2 regions of the Gilliamella sp. wkB7 genome follow, and region 2 is predicted to be linked to the other one. Evidence: riboswitches for the same ligand, from Rfam matches in the RefSeq annotation. Region 2 holds a riboswitch; the other holds the start of a gene.
The links. A riboswitch is a leader RNA that binds a small molecule or an ion and turns the genes downstream of it on or off. The one in region 2 is predicted to bind thiamine pyrophosphate.
Positions count from the first base shown of each region.

Region 1: another riboswitch for thiamine pyrophosphate. It lies ahead of thiB (thiamine ABC transporter substrate binding subunit); the one in region 2 lies ahead of thiM (hydroxyethylthiazole kinase).

Region 1 is NZ_CM004509.1:2,765,463-2,773,727, reverse strand. Features, by position in the region: gene dinB (DNA polymerase IV) at 1-965, opposite strand, end outside; gene cptA (phosphoethanolamine transferase CptA) at 1,051-2,763, opposite strand; gene thiQ (thiamine ABC transporter ATP-binding protein ThiQ) at 2,899-3,609, opposite strand; gene thiP (thiamine/thiamine pyrophosphate ABC transporter permease) at 3,596-5,164, opposite strand; gene thiB (thiamine ABC transporter substrate binding subunit) at 5,198-6,205, opposite strand; TPP riboswitch at 6,246-6,353, opposite strand; gene A9G17_RS12200 (DUF6708 domain-containing protein) at 6,690-7,502, opposite strand; gene A9G17_RS12195 (DUF6708 domain-containing protein) at 7,541-8,265, opposite strand, start outside.
Region 2 is NZ_CM004509.1:2,336,483-2,344,747, reverse strand. Features, by position in the region: gene aroK (shikimate kinase AroK) at 1-4, shown strand, start outside; gene A9G17_RS10355 (SPOR domain-containing protein) at 72-839, shown strand; gene A9G17_RS10350 (Dam family site-specific DNA-(adenine-N6)-methyltransferase) at 892-1,713, shown strand; gene rpe (ribulose-phosphate 3-epimerase) at 1,753-2,430, shown strand; gene A9G17_RS10340 (phosphoglycolate phosphatase) at 2,423-3,118, shown strand; gene trpS (tryptophan--tRNA ligase) at 3,157-4,152, shown strand; gene trkA (Trk system potassium transporter TrkA) at 4,320-5,681, shown strand; TPP riboswitch at 5,718-5,820, shown strand; gene thiM (hydroxyethylthiazole kinase) at 5,879-6,667, shown strand; gene thiE (thiamine phosphate synthase) at 6,677-7,330, shown strand; gene thiD (bifunctional hydroxymethylpyrimidine kinase/phosphomethylpyrimidine kinase) at 7,335-8,129, shown strand.

The DNA of each region.
Region 1 (8,265 bases), 430 kb from region 2:
TCTTGCCAAACTTTATAGGCTTGTTCAATTAAATCCTGTTTATCAAGTTTAGACCAAACATGTTCTTGTGTAGTAAGTTGGAAATCATCAAATTTAAACTTAACACCTTGTCGAGCAATCGACAAATCAGAACGAACTTTACTCAACCGAGTTTTGAGCTCTTCAAATAACGGTTCAAACTGTAATAAACACTCATCCCAAGTATGAATATCGTTAACTAATGTACGCTCTACCCCTACAGATTTGCGTTGCCTATCATTACAAACTTCACGATCATCAATGCCTTGACATCGTTCATATAAAACTCGCCCAAATTTACCAAATTGATTAAGTAATTTACTCACATCATAATTGACTACATCTTGACAGGTGATTAGCCCTAATTCAGCTAATTTTTTCTCGGTCACTTTACCCACACCCGGAATTTTTTTAAGTGGTAATTGTGCGATAAATCCTGTAACAGCATCGGGTGTAATCACATATTGCCCATTAGGCTTATTCATATCTGAGGCAATTTTAGCTAAAAATTTAAGTGGAGCTACGCCTGCTGAAGCGGTCAATTCTAGTTCTTTATAGATCGCTTGGCGGATATCTTGAGCAATTAAAGTGGCTGAACCATGACAAAGCTTACAATCGGTCACATCTAAATAAGCTTCATCCAGTGACAAGGTTTCAATTGCTTTAGTATAACGCTGAAATATTTGATGAATTTGATTAGAAACTTCTTTATAAACAGCATGCCGACTTGGAATGATTTTAAGATTTGGGCACAATTTTAGGGCTTGTGACATCGACATCGCACTATGCACACCATATTGACGAGCTAAATAATTTGCAGTAGCAACAACACCGCGTTTGCGAGGATCGCCGCCTACTGCTATCGGCAAATTGCGATAACGGGGATTATCTCTCATTTCAACTGCGGCATAAAAACAATCCATATCAACATGAATAATTTTTCGCATAAATAACTGTTTCACTGCATTTAAAATATGACTGTATAAATATACAATAACATACCTTAAATGCTGGTGTAAACAGTCTAAAGAATTACCTCGTTAATTTATCAAAATCAATTAAGCCATTTTTATCATAAGGATCACCGATCCAGCGTTTTCCCTCATAATAATTGGGGTTGACCAAACTTTTTTCTGGCACATATAAGTTATAACTCAGTCCAGCTAAATCAGACCAAGTATGGATCAAATCCTGAGTACTAAATTTTCGATTAACATAATCTTGATAGTGATTAGGGTGAGATGCGATCCAACTCGGTGATTGCCATAACATAAAGGGTATAGTATACATGGTGCGGGTTGGTGCCTTTTCATTACGCCCTAAAATATCATGAGGCGGGGTTTGGTAGACATCTTCACCATGATCTGAAAAATACAACATAAAACCATTTTCATGACTATTTTTAAATAGAGTAAATAATGTGGTTGTCACAAAATCATTATAACTTATTGCATTATCATAAGAGTTATATTCATCCACGTTCTCATCATCAATTTTAAATGGAATACTCGCTTTGTCTTTAAATCGATCATGTTCTCCATTTTTCGGATAACGGAACTCATATTTCATATGTGTACCGAGCAAATGAATAATGATAAATTTTTTTTCTTCATGTTTAGCAAGTACTTTCATAAACGGTTCAAAGACCGATTCATCATATTGCCTTGAACTTTGATTACGATCGTTATTCATATAAAACTGTTCATCTGCTTGTTTAGAAAACATCGTCAACATAGTATTTCGTTTGGTCATTGTTTGTTGATTTGTTATCCAATAGGTTTTATACCCTGCCTGTTTCATTAAATGTATTAACGAAGGTTGAGTAAGGTAAAGGTCAGGATGTTGTTCATCTGCAAAAGTTAAGGCTTGTTGTAAAACCTCTATGGTATAAGGCCTTGATGACACAACATCATTAAACACTAAAAATTCAGGATTATCCTTTTTAAATTGCTCGATTTGTGGCGTTGTATTACGTGGATATCCATAAATACTCATTCGATTACGTGTAGTTGATTCACCAATAATTAACACCAGTGTTCTGGGAGTATTACCATTGGCATCTTTTAAATTTTCAACGGGAGGTAAAGTATTCAAATGATGCATTATATCTTCCATATTCGAAAGTTGAGACCGATAAGCTATATAACTATTAATCAGTTGCCAAGGTACAGTTGTTTCCATTCGACTTAATAGATGTGTTGTTGCTTTTTGCAAGGATGATTTTTTGATTGTAACACTAATAACCAGTGGCATAATGGCATAAATGGCAATTAATAATGATATAATCCATTTGGTTGTGTTTTTAACATAGACAGGTCTTACCTTTCGCCAAAGATAAATACCAATCAAACAATAAATAATCACTATAGCCATTAATTTTAAACTGAAATACTGTTGAATAAACTCATTTGATTCAGTCAAATTCGATTCAGCCATGACAAAAAATACACTTTGAGAAAACTCTTGGCGATAAATTATAAAATAACTTATTGAAATCAGTGATAAGCTTCCTACAATCAAACCATAGAACGTGGCAATTTTTCGAGTCTGATTTGGATATATTAAAACTGGGATCAACCAGATCAAACTATAGATGATTGAATCACGTAGACCTATCACATTGGCGTGTCCAGAAATGAAGATATAAAGTTGTAAACCACTTGAAAAAAAAGTAAAAAATAAAATAGTAAAGATAAGCGCTAACCAGCTAAACTTTTTGTTTTCTTTTATATTCGTCATGAAAATTTATTCGATATTATAGGTTATAAAAATGTATAAATTACCCCTACAACATTAATAAAACCTTAAGTGATAACAATTTTATATTTAGAAATAAATTAGCAGACAATCGTTTTATTTAAGCATTGAAATAAAATCGTTTTAGCTTTTATTTATTGGCAAACCTAATAATTGAGCAATAACCATATTTTCGGGTTCATTAAGTTGATAAGGAGGATTATTAAATATGATCTTTCCATTATCAACAACTAAACAACGTGAAAAGTTTTCTAAAGACTCATCTAGATAATGTGAAACCATGAGTAACGTTAAAGCGAATTCATCACAGATATGATTAACCAGTGCTAGCATTTCAAACCGTAAAGCTTGGTCTAGTGCAGAAAATGGTTCATCCAATAATAAAATAGGACGATGTTGAATTAAACAGCGTGCCAAAGCAACTCGTTGACGCTGTCCACCGGAAAGTTGATTGGGATAGCGATCATTAAAGCCCGATAAACCAACTTTAGCCAACATATCGGCAATATTTTGCTTCTCAAAAGTCGTTAGTTTTAATGACGGTTTAATGCCTAAAGCAATATTTTGCTCAACGGTTAAATGATCGAATAAGTTATTATTTTGAAACAGCATCGAAACTGGGCGCTTACCCGGTAAAGTTTGCGTCATATTTTGATTATTAAGGATGATTTGCCCGGAACTTGGAAAAATAAATCCTGCGATCAAGCTTAATAAGGTACTTTTACCCGCACCACTCGGTCCAACAATGACTACTTTTTCTTGGGTAGCAATGTGCATATTAAAATGCATCTTAAAATCATCATATTGATAATTAATTTGATTAAGTTCGATCATAATCCATCACAATTAATAAACTAAAAGATAAGATTAACAAAAATGCAGCCGTCACGGCGCTCTCTTGATAATGATAATGCGCTATTTGTTGATACAAATAATAAGGTAATGTGGTAACGGCTTGCCCACCAAACAACGCAATAATACCAAAATCACCCATTGACAATAATGCCGAAAAGGCCAAGCTCAACGTAAGAAGTTTTTTTAATGATTTATATTCAATTAGATAAAAATGCCTAATACCTGCAATGTTTAAAGATTGACATAATTGCCAATACCGTGATGTAACATCAAACATTGGCATTTCAAGATTTTTTAAGATAAAAGGTAAGGCCATTAGACCATTGCAAAGCATCATTAAACCACAGACAAACACGGTATTATCAGCATACTGAAATAACAAAATAAACAATCCTGATGCAAGTACCATGCTTGGAATGGTTAATATCAATGACCCCACTAACATTAAACGATTGCTCCACTGTTGCTGATTGCCAATCAATAGACGGCTATTGGTCCAAAGTATTAATAAAGCAAGTAACATAGCCACCAAAGCTGAACTAAGGGCAATTATTAACGAATAGATAACAGCTTGCTGAAAAGCCCAATTTAACTGCGACCATTGAAAATAACCAATACCTTCAATCAATAATGTAATCATTGGCAAAAATATATACATTGCTCCCAAAATCACAATAACAGCACTAACTAAACCTATAGTCACAGTGTTGGGTAAACGATATTGGTAGCGAATATACTGTGCACTAAGATCGCGATAATGATTTGTTTTTCGCAGTATCCAAACAAAACTCATACAACAAATAAGTTGTATGATTGCTAACATAACAGCTTGCATCAAATCAAAATCGCGAATCGATTGGTAAATAGCAACTTCAATAGTGGTATACTTCGGCCCACCTCCTAATGCCAACACTATAGCAAAGCTGGTAAAGCAAAGCATAAAAATCAGTCCTGACATGGGTAAAAGCTGCCGACGCAATAATGGCCATTCTACTAATTTAAAATAAGTAAAATGAGAAAAATTAAGCTGAGCAGCCATTTGCTTTTGCTCAACAGGAACACTCGTTAATGTTTGATAAAATAGACCACTCGCATAAGGAAAATTCAAAAAAACATGAGCCAATAAAATCCCAACCAGTCCATAAATTGAATTTGGAAAAGATAAACCTAAATAAGTAAAACACGTAGCAAATAAACCTTGTTGACCATAAACAGATAATAGCCCGGTTACAACAACTAATGTTGGTAATATAAAGGTAACGGGCATAATCCGTATCAGAAAGCTTTTTCCCAAAAAATCGATAATGGATAACGCTTTAGCCATAGCAACGGCCAAAAATACCGACAAAAACGTCGATAATATCGCTTGCATGAAAGTGATCCAAATAATGTGCAATAAATAATTATCAATATAAACCGTTAAATTATCGGACTTTATGGCTGTATGGCAAAGTGCAAACAATGCAGTGCCTAAAACTGCTATTATCAAACTAGCAGCGCTGATACCTGGCAGTAACGTTTTAAAATTTAACATTGCTTTTTATAATAAAATTAACAATCTATTTTATTACTGACTAATGGCTGATTGCCATTCTCGTATCCAAGCTTTTTGATTATCAACCACTTTCTCTGCATCAAATTCGAGCGCTTTACTAACTTTATTAATCTGATCAAACGCAGGGGGTAATGGCGTATTTATAATAGGATACATAACATTTTTTTCAGCAAATTGCCGTTGTACCTCGGGTGTTAATAGATATTGTAAAAAGCGACGTGCTAATTGTGGTTGTTGACTATATTTGGTGATACCTGCTATTTCAACTTGACGATAATGCCCCTCATCAAAAATAGCGGCATTATAACGATAATCTTGATCATTAATTATATGTGCAACTGGCGATGTGCTATAACTCAGTACCAAATCAGCTTCACCTTTTAAGAACATACCGTATGCCTCACTCCACCCTTTAGTAACTGTAACAGTATTTTTAGCAATTTTTTGCCATGCAGATACCGCATCCTTACCATAAATATTTTTTACCCAAAATAGCAATCCTAATCCGGGAGTACTGGTTCTAGGATCTTGATAAATAATCTTCCAATTGGCTTTATTGTCAACTAACTCATGCAATGAGTGAGGAGGATTCTTTATTTTTTCTTTATTGTAGATAAAAGCAAAATAACCGAAATCATACGGCATAAAATCTTCATCCCACCAATCAGTATTAAGATTGTTAGGTTTGGCTATTTGATGAGGTGCCATGATATTAGCCTGTTTAGCTTGTCCTAAAAGATTATTGTCTAAACCTAAAATAACATCAGCATTGGTTTTATTACCCTCAAGGCGAAGACGATTTAAAATCGACACACCATCGCCTAGCGTTACAATATCAAGTTGGCAATCACACTGCGCTTCAAAGCCCTGTTTAATTGCTTCACCTGGTCCCCACTCGGAAATAAAAGAGCTATAACTATAAACAGTTAAAATAGGTTTTTCATGAATTTTAGCATTGGCAGAAGTTGCTACAAAGAATACAGAAAATAAAAATGACAGTAAGAATTTATTACAAAACATTTTGCCTCCAAAAAAGCGAATAAAAGACAAAAGGTTTGAGCAGACACGATAACTCAAATCCCTCCGCTGGCATGACCCAGTTCAGGTTCGACGAGTTGCATTAGTAAATCTAACACTCTCAGCCCATAAGGCACCCCGTTGAGAACGATATTAGTTTAGTAGTTAGTTGGAAAATTGTAAATAAAGAAAGTGGTAAGTTATTTTTAAGGTATCATTTTCTGGTAAAAAATCATCAGAAAATCCATTATTTTTAGTTAAATTTAAATCATATCAAACATTAGTAACCAGTAGCTCCTCATTTAGGTATAAAAACGGTTATGCTTAAAATAAAAATAGCGATTTTTGTAAAAAATATTCAGGAGTCTATACCGTTTCGTCTATTTTATTATTAAATGTCTAATAGAATTCATGTGAATAAAAAGACTTTTTATTACTGTTCTTATATTCAATCATCATTATCCATTCAAGTTATTTAAGTTCGTTATTATGGCTTGATATTATATTTTTGTTTAATTGCAGCTAACTCTTCAAGTGATGTAGCATTAAAGGCTTCCACCATCCATTCTGGCCAACCCTCACCCTCTATCATATCCTCTTTGAATTTTACCTCTTCATCTGTCTTGTATTCGCCATCATCTATATCGGCTGATTCATAATTCACCATAAAACTGTTAATCCAACACCAAACATGCAAACTACCTGCTCCGGGTTGAGCCGGATCTAACATAACATGGTCAATAACCTGATGTGTACTGGGTTGACATACCATTAACACCGTTGAGGTTAAAGCATTGCGTGAAAAATTATGGATAATTACGCCATGCATATCATTCCAATCATACTCTTGTATGCGGCGTTTTTTCGGTTGTAAAAATACTTTTGGGTGCCGTAATACTTTAAAGTTAAAAAAGTAACTTTCATTAACATACACTTTACCCGTCTTACGATTAAATATAATTGGACTACAGTGGCGTGAAAATGCATTCTGGTAGAATTCAGGAATAATTAGATATAAACCAAAACTACAAGTAATAAAACCAATTATTCCAATTAGTGTTAGTTCGTGATCAAATCCAAAAATAAACATAACCATACCAACAATTAGAATATTCATCCCAATAATACAAATAAAATAAAGATATGTATAAAAAATCTGATCATTTCGTCGCTGACGAATAAATGCACAATAGTTATCATTAGCATAAATTAATCGACGACAATGCAATGATAGGCCATAAGGACCTTTATCTAGGTCTCCAAACCAACCAAAGATCTGGGGGCGGTATTTTGAGGGCATTACTGTTTTATTCCTTTACGTTCTACTTAAGTTCGTTATTATGGCTTGATATTATATTTTTGTTTAATTGCAGCTAACTCTTCAAGTGATGTAGCATTAAAGGCTTCCACCATCCATTCTGGCCAACCTTCACCCTCTATTATATCTGTTTTAAATTTTCCTTCTTCATCTGTTTTGTATTCACCATCATCTATATTGGCTGATTCATAATTCACCATAAAACTGTTAATCCAACACCAAACATGAAAACTACCTGCTCCTGGTTGAGCCGGATCTAACATAACATGGTCAATAACCTGATGTGTACCGGGTTGACACACAATTAATACCGTTGAAATTAAAGCATTCCGTGAAAAATTATGGATAATTACACCATGCATATCATTCCAATCATACTCTTGTATTCGGCGTTTTTTCGGTTGTAAAAATACTTTTGGATGCCGAAAAAATTTAAAGTTAAAAAAATAACTTTCATTAACATACACTTTACCCGTTTTACGATTAAATATAATGGGACTTCCAAGGCGTGAAAATGCATTTTGATAGAATTCAGGAATTGCATAATTTAAAGCAAAAAGGCTAGTAAAAAAACAGGCTATAACAACCAGATCAACAAACTCTATTTTAGAATTATCATGTAGAACCGCTAGCCAAAGACATCCTATGATAGTTCCAATCAACAAAATAATGGCAATAAAATAGAGACAAGTATAAAAAATCTGATCATTATGTTCCTGACGAATAAAGGCACAATAGTTATTAT
Region 2 (8,265 bases):
TTAAGTCGCTTATTTTAGAAATAATGGTGCTTTGTGAGGCTATAAATCTTTTGATAGGTTAAGGAGTAAATATGCGTGTAGATAAAGACGATCGTTATATATCAGAACAACCTAACAAGGATTCAACGCTCCCATTAAAATTGCCAGATTTTCTTCAAAATTATCCAAAGAAAAAACTTATTATTTGCGGTTTAATAATCCTAATTATTTTTTTATTACTTAGCTTGATTATTTTCCGACCTTCACGAACAAGCGAACCAACGCCATTAACGCCTCCTGTGGTTAACGGTGTTGCTTCAACAGATGAAACGGATACAACTAATGCTATTCATAATGGACAGAGCAATGTTACAGTTAATGGTAAGACACCTGATAATGCTTTAGCGAATTCAGAAAGTTCAACTCCATCTAAACCTGACATGCCAAAACCATCTGAAAAAAACATTAATAGTATAAGTTCAACTGATAATCCAAATGTGGCGTCAGATGCTAATCGTAATGGCGAAAAAAAACCAACTAAAAAGATAGCTAATCTAAACGATGACAACAATAGCTTAGCTAAAAACGTTAGGATAAGAGATGATCATTATGTGATTCAAATTACTGCATCTAGGTCAGCTGAGGGCTTAAAAAAATTTGTTACACAAAATAAAATAACAGATTACCAGATTTATGAGACTCAATACAGCAATGGTAAATGGTTTATTTTAGTTAAAGGTAATTATTCATCACTTGATGAGGCTCATAAAGCGATCAAATCACTACCCGCTGCTCTCCAAAAAGATAAACCATGGGTTAAATCGGGAGCAGTAGTTAATAAAGAAAAAATAGTAAAATAATAAAGGATATCGTCCATTTATCCTACTAGCAACGAAAAAATAGGAGCAACCGTTGAAGAAGCAACGAGCCTTTTTAAAATGGGCCGGAGGAAAGTATGCGCTTGTAGACACAATTAAGCAATATCTACCAGAAGGGGAGCAATTAATTGAACCTTTTGTTGGCGCAGGTTCTGTTTTTTTAAATACCGATTACAAAAGTTATATTTTAGCTGATATCAATCATGATTTAATTGCACTATTCAAACTACTAAAAACAAACCCTGATCAATTTATTAATGATCTTAGACCATTATTTAATGAGCAAAATAATCAATTTGAGGCATTTTACCAACTCCGAGATGTTTTTAATGGTAGCAACGATCAGTATTTAAGATCGTTACTCTTTGTCTATTTTAATCGACATGGTTATAACGGTTTATGTCGTTATAATACTAACGGAAAATTTAATGTACCTTTTGGTCGATATAAAACAGTCTATTTTCCTGAAAAAGAACTCTACTTTTTTGCTGAAAAAGCTCAAAAAGCTGAGTTTATTTGTGCGCCCTATCACGAAGTGATGCAAAAGGCAGAACAAAATTCGGTGATATATTGTGATCCACCTTATATTCCACCTAATAAATCAGGGGGATTTACGTCTTATTATTCCAATATTTTTGGCTTTGAAGAGCACGAAAATTTGTCAAAATTAGCGGAAACAGTGGCATACAAAAAAAATATACCCGTACTGGTGTCTAACCATTATACTGATTACACCATGACGCTATATAATAAAGCGAGTCATCTTTATCGAGCAGAAATGCGTCGTTCAATCAGTTGTGCTGGTGGAAGTAGAAAAAAGATTGATGAAATTTTAGCTTTATATAAAAAGTCATGAGTAGACTCATATGTAAAGTTGATTATTTAGAGGTAGGTTATGAAAGAATTTATTATAGCACCATCCATACTATCCGCTGATTTTGCTCGTCTTGGTGAAGATACTCAAAAAGTACTTGATGCTGGTGCTGATGTTATCCATTTTGATGTAATGGATAATCATTTTGTACCCAATCTAACTATGGGTTCAATGTTTTGCAAAGCGTTACGTGACTATGGGATCACTGCACCCATTGATGTGCATTTAATGGTTTCACCGGTTGAAGAATTAATTACCTCTTTCGCTAAAGCGGGTGCTACTAATATTTCTATTCATCCCGAGGCGACCATCCATTTGGATCGCTCAATACAATTAATCAAAGATCATGGTTGCAGTGCTGGTATTGTGCTTAATCCAGCTACCCCTTTAGATTACTTAGATTATATTATTGATAAAATTGACATTATTTTATTAATGAGCGTTAACCCTGGTTTTGGTGGACAGTCTTTCATTCCATCCACTTTAAAAAAATTACAACAAACCAGAAAACGCATTATTGAGTCAGGACGAGATATTCGTTTAGAAGTCGATGGTGGCGTAAAAGTTGACAACATTGCCGAAATTGCCAAAGCGGGTGCCGATATGTTTGTCGCGGGCTCAGCTATTTTTGGTGAACCAGATTACAAAGCAGTAATTGACGCTATGCGCCAACAGTTAGCAGGAGTAACACATGCATAAATTACAAGATATTCAAGCAATCGCCTTTGATTTAGATGGTACACTCGTTGATAGTGTGCCAGGACTTGCACTTGCTGCACAAAACATGCTTGCAGATTTAAAACTACCCACAATAACAAACGAACAAGTAAAAAACTTTGTTGGAAATGGCATTGATGTGATGTTAGAACGCATTTTTAAAGCGATCAATGTTGTTCCATCAACTGAACAGCTTTCCCAAGCTAAGGCCCTATTTAATCAACATTATGACAAAGTGATGGACGCTGAAACTAAGCTGTTTCCGCATGTCAAAGAAACCTTAAAAACGCTGCATGAGAATCAATATCCACTAGCACTAGTCACCAATAAGCCCGCTCAATTTTTGCCTGCCCTATTATCATCGCTTGGCATAAATGAGTACTTTTCCCTAGTGCTTGGTGGTGGTGATGTTATTAAATTAAAACCCCATCCAGCTCCGTTATACCAAGTCATGGCAACCTTTGGTTTATTTAGCGATCAATTATTGTTTGTAGGCGATTCTAAAAACGATATTACTGCCGCGCAAAATGCCAAATGCCCGACGGTTGCACTAACTTATGGGTATAACTATGGCATCTCGATTGCAACGAGCAATCCCGATTTTTTATTTGATGATTTTAAAGATATATTAACCTTATTACCTCAGCCTAAAGCTGAAGCTAAGAAATAATAAGCAAAGATAAAGAATAACTAGATTAGGAATAAATTATGAGTAAACCGATTGTATTTAGTGGCGCTCAGCCATCAGGCGAACTAACACTTGGCAACTATTTAGGGGCTTTAAAAAACTGGGTAGCGTTGCAAAACGAATATGATTGCGTTTATTGTATCGTCAATCAGCACGCAATTACTGTACGTCAAGACCCACAAAAATTGCGCAAAGCAACCCTTGATACATTAGCTTTATATTTAGCATGTGGCATCGATCCAAAGCAAAGCACTATTTTTGTACAATCCCATGTACCCGCTCATGCTGAACTAGGTTGGGCATTAAACTGTTACACCTATTTTGGTGAACTCAGTCGAATGACACAGTTTAAGGACAAATCAGCTCGCCATGCCGAAAATATCAATGCGGGTCTATTTGATTATCCAGTTTTGATGGCTGCCGATATTTTATTATACCAAGCCAATTTAGTACCTGTTGGTGACGATCAAAAGCAACACCTTGAATTATCGCGTGATATTGCTATGCGTTTTAATGCGCTTTATGGCGATATCTTTACTGTGCCAGAGCCTTTTATTGCTAAAGTTGGTGCACGGGTCATGTCATTACAAGATCCAACCAAAAAAATGTCTAAATCAGATGAAAACCGCAATAATGTGATTGGATTACTTGAAAATCCTAAAGACGTTGAGAAGAAAATCAAACGAGCAATGACCGATTCTGATGAACCACCAGTCGTACGTTACGATTTAAAAAATAAAGCTGGTGTATCTAACTTACTTGATATCTTAACAGGTATTACAGGTAAACCTATTGCTGAACTTGAAAAAGAGTTTGAAGGCAAAATGTACGGACACCTTAAAACTGAAGTGTCAACTCAAGTGATTGATATGTTAACAGCGTTGCAAACTAAATATCACCAATATCGTGATGATGAAAGTTACTTACATTCAATCATGCAAGAAGGTGCAGAAAAAGCACGTTCAAAAGCCGAACCAACCTTGAAAAAGGTTTATGACGCAATTGGTTTTGTATAAACAATTTTAATAAACTGTTTTTAAAAAAATAAACCATTAACTGCTAAACCACAAACTGATAGTTATAACTTAAAATCGCTAACTATCACAAAAAAATAGTATAGATTGGCTTTAATCAACGAAGTTAGTGAATAACGATTAAAGCCATCTAAATATATGGGTTAGTTATGAAGATTATTATTCTTGGTGCTGGACAAACAGGCAGTGCTTTAGCTGAATACCTTGTTACCGAAAAACAAAACGATGTAACGGTGGTCGATGAAGATCATGATAAATTGCAATCTTTACAAGAGCGTTTTGATTTACAGGTCATTTGTGGCAAATCATCTTATCCACAAGTATTAGAAAGTGCGGGTGCTGAATCGGCTGATATGCTGGTTGCCGTCACTAATTCGGACGAAGTGAATATGATGGCCTGTCAAATAGGTCACGTTATGTTCAATATTCCGCAAAAAGTCGCACGTATTCGTGCACCAGAATATAACGACGAAAAATATCCATTTTTCAATAAAGATTGCATTAATATCGACCATATTATTGCTCCAGAAAATCTGATCACCAATCACGTAAGCCAGTTAGTACAATATCCAGGCTCGTTACAGTTTGCCTCTTTTTACGATAACCGTGTATGTTTGGTTGCAGTGACGGCTTACTATGGTGGAGCCTTAGTCGGAAGCGAATTGTCTGAACTGAAAGAACATTTACCCCATGTTGAAGCCAGAGTGGTTGCAATATATCGAAAAAATCGCTTTATTCGCCCATTAGGCTCCACACTCATTGAAGCGGGTGATATGGTTTATTTCATCACCCCACCTAGCAATATCAAAGCAGTAACAAGTGAATTACAGCGGCTAGAAAAACCTTATAAACGCATCATAATTAGTGGTGGTGGCGGCATCGCGATTGCTTTAGCTAAACGTTTAGAGAATGACTATCAAGTTAAATTAATTGAACGTAATGCTGAACGTGCCGAATTAATTGCCGAACAGCTGGTTAATACCACGGTTTTACATGGTGAATCGTCAGATCAAGAATTGCTATCACAAGAACAAGTTGAACTAACGGATCTGTTTATTGCTGTAACGAGTGACGATGAATCTAACATTATGTCATCCATGTTAGCTAAAAGAATGGGCGCTAAAAAAGTGATTGTTTTAATCCAAAAGCAAGCCTACCTTGAACTGATTAATGATAGCGTTATAGATATTGCTATTTCACCACAACATGCCACTATTTCAGAGCTATTAAGCCATGTAAGACAATCGGCGGTTGTTAAAGTGGTCTCTTTAAGACAGGGCGAATCTGAAATTGTCGAGGTGATTGCACATGGAGATAAAGAGAGTTCCAAACTAGTGGGTAAAAATATCAACGGTTTAAAATTACCTTCTGGTGCTACCATTGGTGCGGTAGTGCGTGGTGAAGATGTGATTATCGTTAATACAGACTTAACCATCGAAAGTAACGATCATCTCATCATCTTCTTACCTGACCGACGTGACATAACTGATATAGAAAAATTATTACAATAACTTGTGTTAAATTATTAGTCAGTCCATAATAAAAGCTCTTTTGACTCGGGGTGTTTTTTGTTACCCACAAAAAACTGAGATTTTACCCGTTGAACCTGATCTGGATTATACCAGCGTAGGGAAGTCTAAGCCTTGAAAGTCCTCAATTGGCACACTCTTCCCTAAGCTAACTTTATAAATTGTTGTAAGGAAAGAATATGTCTGCCACTCAAACCCTGCAAATAACCCAAGCAAGACCTTTTATCGATCATGTAAAACAACAACATCCATTAGTACACTGTATTACCAATGATGTGGTTCAAAATTTTACAGCGAATGTATTATTAGCAATTGGCGCATCACCAGCCATGGTCATTGCTCAGCAAGAAGTTGCCTCATTTGTGCAAATTGCCAATAGTTTATTAATCAATGTTGGAACCCTTGATAGCAATAGTGCAGAAAGCATGTTATTAGCGGCTGCCAGTGCTCAAAAAAATCATATACCATGGGTACTCGATCCGGTCGCAGTCGGACCAGCACTTGCTTATCGTACCGATATAGTTCATCAATTAATTGGTTATAAACCTACCGTTATTCGTGGTAATGCTTCAGAAATATTAGCCTTAAATGGCGATAACTCATCTGCCAAAGGTCCTGACGGTCAAGATTCTACTGAATCAGCCTTAAATGCAGCTAAACAACTTGCCCAAAAACACCAAACCATCATTAGTATTACTGGGGATATTGATTATATCACTAATGGTGAACAGACTTACTGCATCAAAGGCGGGGATATAGCATTAACTAAAATTACTGGTACTGGTTGCTCGCTATCAGCCATGGTTGCAGCTTTTATTGCTGGCTCATCTAATACCTTACTTGCTACAGCCTCAGCCTGTTTTATGATGAAAAAAGCTGGAGAGCTTGCCAACAAACAACAAGGGTTAGGCACTTATGCGGTATCGCTGATCGATCAGCTTTCACTATTTAACCCATCACAAGTATAAGGAAATCAGATGAATAAACTTCTCGACTTAAGTCTCTATTTAGTCCTAGATCCAATCTTATGTGGTGGTATTACTGGCATGGTAGAGACAACAAAAATCGCTATTGCTAATGGGGTAACCGCCGTTCAATTAAGATCAGAACATGAATTTTCTGGTAAAAATTGGTATTACGCAGCATTAGCATTAAAAGAAGTGTTAAGCGATACCCGTGTTCCTTTATTTATTAACGATCATGTTGATATAGCCCTAGCAATTGATGCCGATGGTGTCCATATTGGGCAAAGCGATTTACCTGTTGATGTCACACGTAAATTAATTGGCAATGACAAATGGCTAGGATTTTCGGTCGCTAATCGACAACAACTCAATGAAGTCCCATGGCAACTTGTCGATTATATTGGGATTGGTCCAATTTATCCTACCACCACTAAACAAGATGCCGCACCAGCAATGGGCATGCCACAATTAACTCAATTAGTTAAGCTAAAACAGCGCCCTGCTGTGGCAATAGGTGGTATTAATGCCAATAATGCTACCCCAATATTGCAAAGTGGTATTGAAGGCATCGCTGTCGTTTCGGCAATTTGTGGTCAAAAAGATATACAACAAGCCACACTATCGCTACTTGAAAAAATCCAACAAGCTAAAAATAATAAGGGGTAATATTATGACAACCGTTGCTTTAACCATTGCCGGTTCTGATCCAAGTGGTGGTGCAGGTATCCAAGCAGATTTAAAAACCTTTTCATCTCTCGGAGCCTATGGAATGTCAGTAATCACCGCCCTTACCGCACAAAGTACTCAAGGCGTTGATAGCGTATTGGCAATTGATCCTACATTTGTGGCTAAACAATTTAATACTCTATATCACGATATAAAAATTGATAGCGTGAAAATGGGAATGCTAATGGACAAAGAGATCGTAACGACTGTTTATCATCTGCTGAACAATAACCCTATTGCTAACATTGTGCTTGATACGGTGATGATCGCTAAAGGGGGACATACGCTGTTAAAATCTGACGCAGTTAGTGCTATTCGTGAACTATTAATACCTTTATCAACGGTAATAACACCCAATCTTCCCGAAGCAGCAGCGTTACTCGATTGTGAAGAAGCAAAAAACGAAGATCAAATGCAACAGCAAGGTCATGAGTTATTGAAATTAGGTTGTAAAGCAGTTTTAATGAAAGGTGGGCATTTACCCAGTCCAGAGAGCCCGGATTATTTAATAACCCCAATGCAAACGATTAGAATGGTCTCACCACGAATTGAAACTAAAAATACTCATGGCACAGGTTGCACATTATCGGCAGCTATTGCGGCTCTTTTGCCTAAATATGGTTTAGAAGATGCCATACATCAAGCGAAAGACTATTTGCAAGGTGCAATTACTCATGCAGATGATTTAAATATTGGTCAAGGAATTGGTCCAACGCACCATTTTTATCAGTGGTGGTAGATTAAATTTTTTAATAAATACTGAAACTGGTGTGTAGAAAAAAGAGTTAATATGATTTTTAAACATAACGGCACACCAACAGGACATAAATATCTAAAATTATCTCAATCCCAATTTCAATTAATCAATGGAATTG